One region of the Desulfosporosinus sp. SYSU MS00001 genome, then DNA from elsewhere that is predicted to be linked to it. Evidence: riboswitches for the same ligand, from Rfam matches in the RefSeq annotation. Region 1 holds a riboswitch; the other holds the start of a gene.

Region 1 (7,656 bases):
CTTTAGCCACATAGAGGCCCGTATGATTTGTATTTGGTGTCCAGTCCAACATAATTGTCACTTTGTCTGGCTGAGCTGCCGGCTTTGTCTGCGCAGATTCTGTTGCTTTCTGCGTGCTTGTGCTGCATCCGGTTAACAAAAGGAGAGCACATAAACTTGCCGCCAGCGTTACACTTAATACTTTTTTAACCTGCTTTATTTTCTTTCGTCCTCCCACAATTTCTGATTTAAACAATGGTTTAATCATAATTCCTACTCCTTTTCCGCGACTTCTTTAAAACCCGGGAATATTACAAGGTTCTACTTGACGATTTTAATCTTCCTTAGTATGTAACCAAGGTAAAGCAAGGTGCCGAATTACCGCGATTAAGACAAAATAAAATAGGCTTAATACTGTAATAGCAACAATTGCGGCAAATACCTGATCCGTTCGAAATGAATGCGACGAACGTGTTAAATATACTCCTAAACCGGAACTAGCTCCAAGCCACTCCCCAATCACTGCTCCCATAACACTATAGGTTGCAGCTATCTTCAATCCTGCGAAAAATGACGGTAAAGCATTGGGCCAGCGAATCATATACAAGATTTGCCAACGTGTTGCTCCCATACTCTTAAGCAGATTAAGCAGGTCATCATCACTGACTTCTAATCCTTCTATTAAACTCACAGCGATTGGGAAAAAACATACTAAGACAACAGTGACAATTTTAGGCAGCAGGCCATATCCCAACCAGAGAATCAAAAGTGGGGCAACCGCAATAAGAGGCACCGTTTGGGACACAATTAACAAGGGGTAAAACAAACGCTTAATTAGAGGCGAAAGTACCATTGCCACCCCTGCCACTAAACCCAAAGCTATTGCCAAAACGAACCCTGTAGTTGTTTCAAAAAGTGTCGTCAACGTATGTGTCCAAAGCAACTCTCTAGTGTTCCAAAAGGCTTTCATAACTGCTATAGGAGAAGGAATCAGCCAGAGAGGCAATTTAAAATAGTAGACAATGATTTGCCAAAGGGCCAAACAGATCAACAAAAATACGATTGTCGGAATACTATCATGCCATTTTCTCTGGAACCGTCCTGATTTCAATGGCATTTCCTTACTTCTCCCGGTATTTTTTGATCTTTTCTTCGATGGTCGTTTTACCAGGATTATAGTCCATCTTAATATACGTCATAACCCTAGAGGCACCAGCTTTTATACAGGCATCCTGTGCCTTTCGTACAATAGCCCACAGTTCATCGGGTTCCCCTTCCATGGTTGTTTCCATCGGTCCAACCTCATAGGTTACACCACTGGCTGCCACAACAGCGATTGCTTCATCGACAACTTCAAAAAGCCGATCGTCTTCAACTTTTGGCAACACCTGAAATGCCATCATAATTTTAGCCACTCCAGACCACTCCTTATAATTAGTATCATTTAGCAATCAGACGGAAACCTTATCGATACAGATTTCCTTCGGCATATCAACTAGATACTTCCCATCCGAAAATTCTGCCCGTTTTCTGGAGAAATTACGAAAACCGCACATGACATGCGCGGTTTACTTTATCTCAACACGTTTCCTCCGCTGGCATTATCCAGATCAGGTTCGGTCGGCAGTAACTCTAACCACCCTCTCAGCCTAATTTCTTAAGCTCCCGTTATATTCAGTTTATGCCTTCCCTTTAGATTAGCACACATGGGGGGATTGCACAAGCATGTTTATTAAAACCTGCTTCAAACACTTTTAACATTTGCTCAACCATCCTCACATCTTGATATGGTAAAATAGATCATGTCTTCAAGGGTTTTAGGATTGACAATACCTAACTCTTCATATAGACTAGTAAAAATTCTTCGTTTGAAACCTTTAAAACAGGGAGTGTTTAAATTGGCTTATTACTATGAAGATGCGTCAAGAACGTTTAGCGAATATTTGCTCGTTCCAAATTTGACAAGGACAGACTGTATTCCCAGTAATGTTAATCTCAAAACACCTTTGGTTAAATTTAAGCGCGGCGAGAAATCCCCTCTGGAGCTAAATATACCCTTTGTATCTGCAATCATGCAATCGGTATCTAACGATAGTTTAGCCATTGCTTTAGCAAGATGCGGGGGACTTTCCTTTATTTATTGTTCACAGTCCATAGAGGAACAAGTCGAAATGATTAAGAAAGTCAAACGATTTAAAGCCGGTTTTGTGGTTAGTGATGCCAACCTTACGCCTGAACATACGCTGAAAGATGTTATACAGCTTAAGAAGAAGACCGGACATTCGACCATAGCCATTACTGAAGACGGCACTTCCTCAACAAGATTAATGGGACTCGTGACAACTAGGGACTATCGGATTAGCCGGGACGTTCTGGATAAAAAAGTTTCCGAGTTTATGACCCCATTATCGAAGCTAATCGTAGGCCAAGAGGGAATTAGTCTCAGTGAGGCCAATGATATTATATGGGAGCACAAACTGAACAACTTGCCCATTATTGATAAAAATCAAAACCTCCTCTATTTTGTATTCCGGAAAGATTACGACGATCATAAGGAAAATCCTTATGAATTATTGGACTCGGAAAAACGCTTTGTCGTTGGGGCCGGAATTAATACGAGAGATTATGAAGCAAGGGTCCCCGAATTAGTGAAAGCCGGCGCCGATATTCTGTGTGTTGATTCCTCCGACGGGTTTACCGAGTGGCAGGGGAGAACCATTTCCTATATTAAGAATAAATATCAGGGAAGCGTCAAGGTTGGCGGCGGCAATGTCGTTGACCGTGAGGGATTTATGTATTTAGTAAACTCCGGAGCTGACTTCGTTAAAATTGGAATCGGTGGAGGCTCTATTTGCATTACCCGAGAACAAAAAGGCATCGGGAGAGGCCAGGCCACTGCGGTTATTGAAGTCGCTAAAGCACGTGATGACTATTATAAAGAAACAGGGATATATGTCCCCATATGTTCTGACGGCGGAATTGTTCACGATTATCATATTGTCCTGGCCTTAGCCATGGGCGCAGACTTTGTCATGATGGGAAGATATTTTGCCCGTTTTGACGAAAGCCCCACAAAGAAGGTCAAACTCGGCAACAATTATGTCAAAGAATATTGGGGTGAAGGCTCTAATCGAGCCCGCAATTGGGAAAGGTATGACTTAGGGGAAGGGGATAAACTCCATTTCGAAGAGGGCGTTGACAGTTATGTCCCTTATGCGGGCAGATTACAAGATAATTTAGAGGGAACTTTAAGCAAAATCAAATCAACAATGTGCAGCTGCGGAGCAATCAGCATTGAGGAATTACAGCGAACAGCCCGTATGTCGTTAGTTTCTTCTACAAGTATTATTGAAGGCGGCGCCCACGATGTAATCCTAAAAGAGAATAATTATTAAGATTTTAGGCAACTTATAAAAAATACTACAAAGCAAAAGACTGGGGTGACTCGGTCTTTTGCTTTGTTTTTTTACGGCCCATCAATTATTGTAAAGTGTTAATATATAGAAAATTATCGGCTTAAGTATTAACGAAAATTGAACTCGTACAATACAATAGAACAAGGATTGTAAAATGGATATGCTTTGAATTTAAGCTATTGGATCTGATAGTGATAAGGAACTTATTTTATTATTATCAATAAATTAAAGGTAAGGAGACGAAGCTATGGCTTCATTAACTACCGGATTGATTGAAAACACACCGGTCTCCGGTGGAAGACCCACCTCAACTTTCACTGTAAAAATAACCAATGATGATACAATTTCTGCTAACATTGAAATATTAGGTTTTTTCGTGATAGGAACTATGAAAACACTGTATGTGCAGGAGTTGTTTGCTTTGGCACCGGCGGGGGTTGCAACTAGAGATTATACTGCGCCGTTTGATGAATTTGAATTTCAATTTATAACTAGCTCTGATGCTATAGAAATCTCTGCTTGGGGAAAAGATGCTGCTGGGGATTTGGTTGCAGCCCATCGCGTGCTACCAGCTGAACTTAATCCAATAGGTTCTGTTGAAATAACAGGAACCACAGGGGCAACTGGAGCAACTGGAGCAACAGGAGCAACAGGAGCCACCGGGGCCATAGGAGCAACGGGTGAAACCGGTGCAACAGGAGCTACCGGGGCCACCGGGGCAACAGGAGCTACCGGGGCCACCGGGGCCATAGGAGCAACGGGTGAAACTGGTGCAACAGGAGCTACCGGAGCTACCGGAGCTACCGGAGCTACCGGAGCTACCGGGGCCATAGGAGCAACGGGTGAAACTGGTGCAACAGGAGCTACCGGAGCTACCGGAGCTACCGGGGCCATAGGAGCAACGGGCGAAACTGGTGCAACAGGAGCTACCGGAGCTACCGGGGCTACCGGGGCTACCGGGGCTACCGGGGCTACCGGGGCTACCGGGGCTACCGGGGCTACCGGGGCTACCGGGGCTACCGGGGCTACCGGGGCTACCGGGGCCATAGGAGCAACGGGTGAAACTGGTGCAACAGGAGCTACCGGGGCTACCGGAGCCACCGGGGCCATAGGAGCAACGGGTGAAACTGGTGCAACAGGAGCTACCGGGGCTACCGGGGCTACCGGAGCCACCGGGGCCATAGGAGCAACGGGTGAAACTGGTGCAACAGGAGCTACCGGAGCAACGACTCCGGTTTCCGTAAACCGAATTTATGTTTCCAATTACAACGATAATACTGCCTCGGTCATTGATGGAAATACCAACACGGTTATGACCACTATTCCGGTAGGTATTAATCCATACGGTATTGGGGTGAACCCGACAACAAACCGAATTTACGTTGCTAATATTGGTGATAGTGATGTTTCGGCTATTGATGGAAGTACCAACACCGTTATAGCTACCGTTCCAGTAGGCGCTAACCCATTGGGCGTTGCTGTAGTTCTCTCAACAAACGAGATTTACGTGACTAACAATACTGATAATACTGTTTCGGTCATTGATGGAACTGCCAATACTGTCATAGTTACCGTCTCAGTAGGTACAGGTCCGACTTTCGTGGACGCAAATTCGACAACAAACCGAATTTACGTTTCTAATTCCGGGGATAATACCGTTTCGGTGATTGATGGAATGACCAATACCGTTATGGTTACAATTCCAGTAGGTACTAGCCCCTTCGGTATCAGTGTGAATCCGACAACAAACCGAATTTACGTGGCAAATGACAGTGATAATACTGTTTCGGTCATTGATGGATTTTCCAACACTGTCTTTGCGACCATTCCGGTAGGTACTTCTCCATTGGGTGTCGCGGTAAACAATTTAACAGACACGATATATGTGGCGAACCTCGGAAGCAACAACGTCTCGGTTATTAACGGTAACACAAATACAGTCTTAACCACCATCCCCGTGGGTACTTCGCCATTGGATGTCAGGACAGACCCTTTAACGAATGGGATTTACGTTTCAAATGCTGGTAGTAACAATGTCTCAGTTATTAGTGGGAATACCAACACTGTTGTTAGCACTATTCCAGTTGGGAGTTCACCACATGGTATTGGAGTAAATCCTTAACTTGATTGAGGAAATTAGGGGTTAGCAAAAGGGGCCCTTCGACAAAGGGCCCCTTTTGCTTTAGCTTTGCGACCTGATATCCAACCTCTCACTTAAAAAGGTAGAACCTAGGATCAAAACACCACCAATGATTTGCATAGGACTCATTTTTTCTCCCAGAAAGACAGCCGAGATGATCACTGCCGTGATTGGGTCAATATAGCTTAATGCGGCGATAGTCTGTCCTTTTAATTCTTTGATCGCCGTGAAATATAAGAAATAAGCAATTCCTGTATGAAGAATACCCAGAATAAGGATGAAAACTATTGAGTGTGAGGTTAACCCAGAGAAATCTACTGTATCACCCAAAATAATATAGGGCAGGAGCACCAAGCTTGATACCATCAATTGCACAAGGGTAGTTTCAAACCCTGTTAGGTTTTTAATAAATTTATTCATGATGATGACGCTCGCGTAGAGTACTGCTGCTGAAAGGCCATATGCTATGCCGAGAAAATGATTACTCCCGCTGCCTGTATCGCCGCCTCCCAGGTTAACTAGAAACAATCCGGCCATGGCAAGAATAATGCATCCAACCTTAGTGAACGTTAATCGTTCCTTAAGGAGAAAGGGAGCCATTATCATGACAAATATTGGAGCAAAATAATAACTTAAAGTTACCTTGGATATGGTCGTGTATTTATAGGCTTGAAACAAGAAAATCCAATTACATCCGATGGCGGCACCCGATAAGACTAAAAGTAACCCATTTTGTTTAATCGCCTTAAAGGATGGCCTTTGTTTAACAAGAATACTTGCCAAAATCAAAAAAGCGCTGCCTATGATTCCTCTAAGAAAGGCGATTTCACTGGAAGGCAAAGCAATATTGCGAACAAAGACACCGATGCTGCCAAATATCAACATGGTAGTCAGGATTCTTAATTTTCCCATCAACGTTCCACCCCGTCTTATCTCTTTATGTCAGGTTGCTGAATCTATACAATTCTCTCTTTTTCGGCGAATACCTTTTTCTTCTCGTTCTATCCAAACGAAAGACTCCCACTTCTACAAGTGGGAATGGTTCCCATACCTTGCCTCTCGTTTACTTACTCTTAATAACTTTTCCAAGACTCAAAACCGTTACATAAAAAAGGCACCGGTTATTACACCGCTGCCAAAGCCCTTGCCTTATGATTAATGCATATTTAGTTCTGTATAAATGAGAATAACTTCTATATTAAAGGGACTAATTTCTCTCAATCAAATCAAGGTACTTTTGTTTTCGCGCCACACTTTTATAAGCCGGCCGGATAATTTTCCCGGCATTAACAATTTCCTCAATACGATGGGCACTCCAGCCTGCGATTCGAGCAATAGCAAACATAGGTGTATACATTTCAACAGGAATATTGAGCATTTTATATACGAATCCGGAGTAAAAATCGATATTGGCACTGACTGTTTTATACATCCTATTAAACTTAGCGATTACTTGAGGAGCTAACCTTTCTACTGATGTGTAGAGTTTAAATTCATCATCCAGTCCTTTTTCCTGGGCCAGTTTAGCTGCATAATCTTTAAGAATAACAGCTCTCGGATCTGAAATGGAGTAAACGGCGTGGCCTATCCCATAGATCAAGCCGGACCGGTCAAAGGCATCTTTTGTCAAAATCCGAGTTAGATATTGCTCAATTTCTTCATCATCATTCCAATCCTTGAGTTGATTCTTGATATCTTCAAACATCTTGATTACTTTAATATTAGCTCCGCCATGACGCGGCCCTTTGAGAGCACCTATAGCTGCCGACATCGCCGAATAGGTATCTGTGCCGGTAGAAGTCACGACATGAGTAACAAAGGTCGAATTATTTCCCCCGCCATGTTCAGCATGCAGCACCAGAGCGAGATCCAGGAGCGCAGCTTCAAGTCTGGTGTACTTGCTGTCCGGTCTCAGCATTGTCAGAATGTTCTCTGCTGTGCTTAACTCCGGACGCGGACTGTGAATAAAGAGACTTTGATTGCTGTGGTAATGGGATAAGGCTTGATAAGCATACACCGCTAAGGATGGAAAACAGGCTATTAGCAGCAAGCATTGTTTTAAAACATTGCTGATGGAAGGATCGTCGGGGTTATCGTCAAAAGAATATAAGGCAAGAACGC
Region 2 (7,656 bases), on a different contig from region 1:
GATATTGCTAATCGTCATAACGCGACAATTAACTTCAAGAGTAATCCTAGAGGAACAGTGTTTTTTGTATGTTTCCCAATATTAGTGCCCAAAATGGCTAGTTAATATAGCCGAAATTTGCGTAATGTATAATCCTATACATAACAAAAGTCCAAACATTGTATTGGTTTGAGCTGTATCGCGAACTGCAGGCATCATTTGAGAGGGCTGATTTTTGCCGATAAACCCTTTTTTTGCTTGTATGGCTTTGGGAATGCTTAATAAGACAATCAGAAGCAAGGGGGTGACCGACCCTCTAATAACTAATCCTATGATCCAAAGATAAGCTGCAGCGAACATAGCTCCGAGTACGAAAACGGCATGTTCATGTCCAATTAAAATAGCTATTGTCTTTCGGCCCGAAGCCTTATCCCCATCAAGATCGCGTATATTGTTGGCCATATTAATAGCACCGACTAAAATACCGGTAGGTATGGAAACGAGGATACTTTTCTCGTTGATATATCCTGTTTGGACGAAGAATGATATAAGAATAAAAAAAGTTCCCATTAGTAAGCCGGCAAAAATTTCGCCTAGGGGAGTATAGGCTATGGGCAACGGCCCGCCGGTATATAAATAGCCAATCAGCATTCCAACAAGCCCGATTAAGGCTAACCACCAACTGCTGTGAGCACAAATGTAAATGCCAAATAATATGGAAACACCGTAGCATCCCAAGGCGAGCCGCAGCACAGTTTTGGGCCGGAATCCTTCCCGGACAATTGCTCCGCCAATGCCAATAGAATCTATCGTATCCAGGCCGCGTTTAAAATCATAATATTCGTTAAACAAGTTTGTAGCTATTTGGATGAGCAGACAGCTCATGAGCATGGTCCCAAAAACGAGTTTATGCCAAGCGGTATAACCTAGGGATAAGGATGTACCGATAAATACGGGAATAAAGGATGCAGTTAAAGTGTGAGGTCGAGTTATTTTCCATAAAACTTTTAGTTTCCCTGGCTTTTCGGGGGTTGAATAGGGCATAGTATCAGGCATAGTATTCATGATCTTTTCCTTTCATATGAAACATCTGAGATTAAGTTATGAAATAATCTTAGCTTAGCAAGTGATCTTTGCGCAATATAATTATAGCACTGGAATTTAGCTGTGAGAGTATTTAACGGCTAATCATGTTAATTTTGTCTTCTGTATAATCTTGAACATTACGCTAAAAAGTGATATCTTCATTACAGAATTAATACAATTTCAAAGAGGGAGCTTAAGGAAGTAAGCTGAGAGGGCAGTTGATACCACTGCCGACCTTTGAACCTGATCTGGGTAATGCCAGCGGAGGGAAGTGATGATTGAATGATTAATGGTATGTAAACCGCTCATTTCCTAATGGGCGGTTTTTTATTTTCCCATAGAAATTTATCTGGCCGATAGTTGTCCAAGAAAAGAATTTTGATCTTAGTAAATGGAGGAGAGTTTCCGGTGGAAAATCATGAATCTGAGGATAAACGATCTATACCTGTTTTGACGATTGGTGTTGAGGAAAGATTACCTCCCTTGCGTAACGTCTTATATGGGCTGCAGCATGTTTTTGTCTCTAATGTTTGGCTTGACCCCATCTTTGTTGCCGCTATGATCGGTCTTCCAGTTGCTCTAGCCGCTAATATGGTAAATGCAATTTTTATTGCCGCCGGGCTGGTGACGCTCACTCAGGCCACTAGGCTTGCCCGTTTGCCGATTGTCCAAGGTCCATCGGCGGCTTTTGATACTCTGATGATTAATGCGGGTAAGGCCAACAGTCTTCCAGCTGCCGGGGGAAGTATTATGTTAAGTGCGGCCATTGTTTTTCTGCTGGCTGTCACTGGGGTACTTGAGCGTCTGCGCTCCTTATTTACTAAAGCCGTTACCGGGTCAGTGATCATTGCCGTGGGAATCGCCCTCTCGGGATTTACTCTCTATGAATTTTTAGGAGGTTCGCAAGGAATGTCTACCTTCCTTGCCCCGCAGATTCTGGCAATTTCAATTCCGACGGCTCTTGTTGTCATAATTCTGTCGCTTTTTGGCAAAGGGTACTTTCGGACCTACGCTTTTTTGATTGCCCTTGTAATTGGGGATATCATCGCAGCCGCCTTAGGGCAAATTCATTTTTCGGCCATGGCAGAGAAGGCCTGGTTCGGATTTCCAAGATTACTTCCTTATGGTGCTTTAACACTTAATGGGACGGCCTTTGTCACCTTCTTCATTGGTTATATCGTAGCAGTAATTGAAGCACTGGGAGTCTATCATGCGGCCTCGGAAATGGCCGACATCAGCTTAGACGCCCAACGCATCCGCAATGGTTTTGCCGGAGAGGCTGCAGGGTCTATGATTTCTACTCTCATAGGCGGTTTTCCGACCACAGCGTATGCCCAGAATGTCGGGCTCCTTCGTCTGACGGGTGTGGGCTCGCGCTTTACGGTTATGACAGCCGGGGCCATTTTTCTGGTACTTGGCTTTATACCGAAAGCAGGGGCGTTACTGGCCGTAACTCCCGATGCAGTTGTGGGTGGGATCTTTTTGCCGGCTGCTGTTTCGTTAATTTATACCGGCCTTTCCACCCTTAATACCATGGAGAAAACAGAGGCCAATTATATGATAGCGGGATTTTCAATACTGCTTTCTGTATCCTTACCTGGTGCAGTAAAAGGAATGACCGGTCATCTGGGAGATTTTTTATCCAATGGAATTATGATCGGGGCTTCAACGGCCATCATCTTACAAATTATCTTAGTTATGATTCCTGGTTGGCTGAGGAAAAGAGGACGAAAGGAGAACTTATGAATGAAAGGTTGGTCAGAAGAATTAGTAAAGGAAATTTTAGGGTTTATTCATGCTTACTCAGATTGCCACAGCCTCGAGGCTGAACTTGATCCTGAATTTAATGATCTTGCCTTGAACATCTTTAAATTTCAATATGAAGGGAATCCCCACTATAAACGTTACTGTCAGCGTCGTCACAAATCTCCGTTAACCGTTAAACGGTGGGAAGATATCCCCCCGATACCCTTTCAGATGTTCAAAGAAACAGTTCTAGCCTGCGAGCCTATTGAGGAGGCAGAAGCAGTTTTTATGACCAGCGGCAGTACCAACAAAGAAAAGCGCGGACGTCATTATCATCCGACTCTTGAAGTTTGGGATGCATCCATGGTGCCTCCCTTTAAACACTATGTCCTCCCTGATCGGGACCAAATGACGATTTATGTTCTGTCGCCGGCAGAAGATGTCAATGAAAATTCCTCGCTATCCAGGTATTTATCCCTGGCCGTCAAGCATTATGGAACTCGGGACAGTGCTTTTTTCTTCAGTAAAGAGGCTGGGTTTGATATGGCAGGCTTAGTATCCGCTTTACGTAAAAGTGAAGCTAAAGGTGAACCAGTGCTTCTGATGGGTGCTACTTTTGCCTATGTACACTTTTTGGATTATTGCCGGGCGGAGGGATTAGCCTTTAATCTTCCGAATAACAGCAGGATTTTTGACACAGGGGGATTAAAGGGGCAAGCCAGGGAGGTTACAACAGAGGAATTATACAGTTGGTTTAAGGACTATTTTAGTATTGAACGAGAACTTTGCATCAATATGTATGGAATGACGGAGTTGAGCTCTCAACTTTATGATCGTACGATTGCGACAAAGGTTAAGGGTGGACGGGTATGTTTAGAAAAAATAGGACCTGCCTGGACACGGCTTCAAGTGTTGAATCCTGATACGTTGAATCCTGTTCCTTTTGGAGAAACAGGATTGCTTGCACATTACGATTTAGCCAACTGGAATTCTGCTGTTGCTGTCTTGACCGAAGACCTAGGGTATCAAACCGAGAATGGTTTTGTCTTATTGGGACGAACTAAAGGTTCCGAAGCACGTGGGTGCTCCATTGCGATTGATGAAATGCTGGCGGAGCAAACTAGTCGTTAACTAAGAGGTGTTAGTAAATTGGGGCAACACATTTTGGCTTGCTTTGTTCCTAAAGGGATTTGCATTGAAAGCTATGAGGAACATACCTTCGGCGAATACATCCTGGAATTTCCGAATCTGTCCAGCGCTCAGGTTATGGAGCTCAGCACTCGCCTGCGTTTGAACCGCGGCAAGTATTTAGCAAATTTAAAAACTGAGCGTATTGTTGAGATTATTGATAAAACTATTCACTTATGGTTAAATCCTCAATACCCATTGCGCAAACTAGCTGAAACCTTGCTTCCCATGATTACCGGTTATGATGCAGAGATAGTTCGTCTCGAACTTAAACGGTTTCTGAGGGGATTTCGCAAAAAGGATTTATATCGATTTCTTGATGAGGAGTTTGATAACCCAGGGATGTTAGACAATTTCCGTCCCCGTAAATCTGGGGGCTTTACTCGAGCCTATGGACCGGAACTTATCCTCCATTTTTTCTCCGGCAATGTGCCGGGATTACCCATTTGGAGTATGATCATGGGTTTGCTTCTTAAATCTGCCGGGATCGGGAAAACGTCCTCCGCCGAACCTTTAATGGCGGTTTTGTTTGCTCAATCCTTAGCCGAAGTTGACGAAAACTTGGCTGAATGTTTGGCCGTGCTTCCCTGGAAAGGTGGCAGTGCTCAATTTGAAGACGTTCTCCTTGAGAGGGCAGATGCGGTCGTGATCTATGGCTCAAGTAAAACGGTAGAAAAAATAAAGTACAAAGTACGACAGCCGATTCCCGTTCTTGGATACGGTCATAAGATTAGTTTCGCCGCCATCGGTCGGGAAGCTCTGACAGCCGACCGCTATCAGGATACCGTACATCGTCTGGCTAATGATGTTTCGGTCTATGACCAGCAGAGTTGTCTATCCCCGCAGTTGGTTTTCGTGGAGAGAGGCGGTGTAATCAGTCCACAGCAATTTGCTCAGTTTCTTGCTTCTGAACTTGACCGTTACGAGAAACGCCGTCCGCGGGCCAAGCTAGTTGATGCTGAAATCCATTCCATTCGTTCTCTGCGCAATCGCTATGAAGCGGTGGCAATCAGCAATCCCGACATTGATGTTTATGCAAGCAGGGCAGGAACAGAGTGGACGGTTATCTATCATGGGCGGCCGGGGTTTGAAGGCTCCCCTCTCAATCGAACGATCCACGTTTTTGCCTGTCAATGCCTTGAAGAGGCTTTTGGTCACTTGCGGCCCTATCGTTCTTATTTGCAGAGTGCAGGAATAGCAGTCGCTCCGGAGAGGCTTGAGGTCCTTGCGCATTGCTTAGCTCAGGAAGGAGTAAGCCGGATTACAGCAATAGGTCAGATGACCTTGGGAGTATCGGGATGGCATCATGATGCACGTTTTAATTTAGCAGATCTGGTTCGCTTTGTAGATATTGAGCGGAGCGCTGAACAACTTGCTGAATTATACGACCCAGACGTCGAGTAAAGAGGAGGACCTATTTTGAAGGATAAGGTGATCTTAGTGACAGGCGCCAGTCGTGGAATTGGCGGAGCAATAGCCAAACACTTTGCTTCACTTCAGGCAATCGTCATTGTAAATTTTTTGAGAAACACCCAATTGGCGGAGGAAGTTGTTGGGGATATTCAATCACTTGGGGGGCAGGGTTTTGCACTTCAAGGGGATGTTACTCAAGAAGAAGCGGTCAGAAGGATGGTTGAAGAAATCGTTGATAGTTTTGGAACAGTTGATGTGCTGGTGAACAATGCTTTATGTCATTACACGTTTAACCCTAAACTGCGCAAAACAGCCTGGGAATTAGAATGGCAGGATTATCAGACTCAGATTGATGGCAGCCTGAAAGGGACATTTAATACTTGCAAAGCAGTTATGCCCCTGATGAAGCGTCAAAACTTCGGCCGCGTGATCAATATGGTGACCAATTTGATCAATTTTCCTATAGTCCCGTATCATGACTACACCACTGGCAAAGCTGCTGTCTTAGGATATAGCCATAGTCTGGCCAAAGAATTAGGGCCTTTTAACATCACAGTGAACTGTGTCGCACCTGGTCTCACTTATCCCACAGATTCCAGCCGGGATACACAGGAGGATGTCCGCGAATCAATCATCCGCCTTACGCCCCTTGGCAGGCTGGCCAGGCCAGAGGATATTGCCGGAACAGTTGCTTTCCTTGCTTCAGAGGAAGCATCCTTTATTACCGGGCAGACACTTTATGTCGATGGCGGGCTGACCATGAAATAACACTATGCTTTATGGACAGGGTCAAGCAAAAAATTGGTAATTTGTCGTAACCGATTGTTCAACAGAGGAACTATTTAGAGGCAGCTTAACCTAATTTATTGGCCTCAAAAGGAGGATAGCCTGTGAACATAATGATTAATGGTGAAAAGGCAGAATTAAGGGACACTATTAGTCTGCAACGATGGGTAGAAGGACAAAACATTCCCCATAATACTGTGATAATTGAATATAACGGGGAGATTATTCCTGAAGAACATTGGGTGAGTGTTGAATTGAAACAGGGAGATCAATTAGAGATTTTGAAATTTGTTGGCGGAGGCTGATTTGTCCCGATCGAGTTAAAACGTCTAAAGGAAAGCCAATAGCGAAGTTAAAAGATAAGTTAAACAAAAGTTAAAAGAAAGGGTTAGAAGAGAAAGGAGATTGACAGACTATGCAGCAAGTAAATTGTGAACCGCTTAATGATCCCTTCGAGATCGGAGGCCAAAAACTCAGAAGCCGTTTGTTTACAGGTACAGGTAAATTTTCATCCCATGAGTTAGTTCCGCAAATCATTGAAGCTTCCGGGACACAAGTTGTTACCATGGCTTTGCGCCGTTTAGACTGGAAAAACCCTCAAGAAAATATTCTTAATTACATACCTAAGGGTATTACATTGCTGCCTAATACCTCCGGAGCTCGTACGGCGGAGGAGGCAATTCGAATAGCCCGGTTGGCGAAAGCTGCCGGATGTGGAAATTGGATTAAGATCGAGGTTATTCAGGATCAACGGTATCTTTTGCCCGACAATCCGGAAACCCTCATTGCTGCCGAACAGTTGGTGAAGGAAGGATTTGTGGTACTTCCCTACATGAGCCCTGATTTGGGAACAGCCAGGAGGTTGGAGAGCGTGGGAGCCGCTGCAGTCATGCCTTTAGGAGCACCAATAGGAAGCAATCGGGGATTGCAAACCCGAGAACTTATTCGCATTTTGATTGAAGAAATATCCCTGCCCATCATTGTAGATGCAGGAATAGGGCGTCCTTCTCAAGCGGCAGAAGCCCTTGAAATGGGAGCTGCAGCAGTCCTTGTCAACACGGCCATAGCTACTGCTGATCAGCCGCTGGAAATGGCTCATGCCTTCCGTTTAGCCGTGGAAGCCGGCAGAAGGGCTTATCTTGCAGGGCTGAGCGCCCAGCGCAGCCAAGCAGAAGCTTCCTCTCCTTTGACAGGCTTTTTAAGGGAGGAGTAGTTATGTTCTTCGATGAATTTAAGTCCTGGCAAAAAGATTTGACACATTATTCCTTTGAACAAGTTTCTCAGGGCGATGTGGAAAGAGCCCTCGGTCACGAACATCTGGATTTCATGGATTTTTTAGCTCTTCTGTCCCCAGCGGCGAAACTTTATTTAGAACCCATGGCTCAAAAAGCTCATCGACTAACTCTGCAAAATTTCGGCAAATCCATACTCCTTTTTACACCTTTGTATTTAGCAAAC

What was found. Region 1 has a riboswitch for thiamine pyrophosphate ahead of ACPUYX_RS06785 (thiamine-binding protein). Riboswitches for the same ligand answer to the same signal wherever they lie in the genome.
Region 2: linked by a shared signal. The riboswitch ahead of ACPUYX_RS14595 (solute carrier family 23 protein) and the one ahead of ACPUYX_RS06785 (thiamine-binding protein) in region 1 are both predicted to bind thiamine pyrophosphate.

What each region holds. Positions count from the first base shown of each region.
Region 1 is NZ_JBNFTW010000003.1:61,877-69,532, reverse strand. Features, by position in the region: gene ACPUYX_RS06795 (ABC transporter substrate-binding protein) at 1-247, opposite strand, end outside; gene ACPUYX_RS06790 (ABC transporter permease) at 314-1,096, opposite strand; gene ACPUYX_RS06785 (thiamine-binding protein) at 1,101-1,394, opposite strand; TPP riboswitch at 1,549-1,658, opposite strand; gene ACPUYX_RS06780 (IMP dehydrogenase) at 1,878-3,374, shown strand; gene ACPUYX_RS06775 (hypothetical protein) at 3,643-5,517, shown strand; gene ACPUYX_RS06770 (DMT family transporter) at 5,578-6,447, opposite strand; gene ACPUYX_RS06765 (citrate/2-methylcitrate synthase) at 6,743-7,656, opposite strand, start outside.
Region 2 is NZ_JBNFTW010000008.1:17,299-24,954, reverse strand. Features, by position in the region: gene ACPUYX_RS14605 (ATP-binding protein) at 1-105, shown strand, start outside; gene ACPUYX_RS14600 (1,4-dihydroxy-2-naphthoate polyprenyltransferase) at 82-1,044, opposite strand; TPP riboswitch at 1,241-1,352, shown strand; gene ACPUYX_RS14595 (solute carrier family 23 protein) at 1,474-2,811, shown strand; gene ACPUYX_RS14590 (CoF synthetase) at 2,812-3,942, shown strand; gene ACPUYX_RS14585 (acyl-CoA reductase) at 3,961-5,403, shown strand; gene ACPUYX_RS14580 (SDR family oxidoreductase) at 5,419-6,180, shown strand; gene thiS (sulfur carrier protein ThiS) at 6,312-6,503, shown strand; gene ACPUYX_RS14570 (thiazole synthase) at 6,614-7,411, shown strand; gene thiH (2-iminoacetate synthase ThiH) at 7,414-7,656, shown strand, end outside.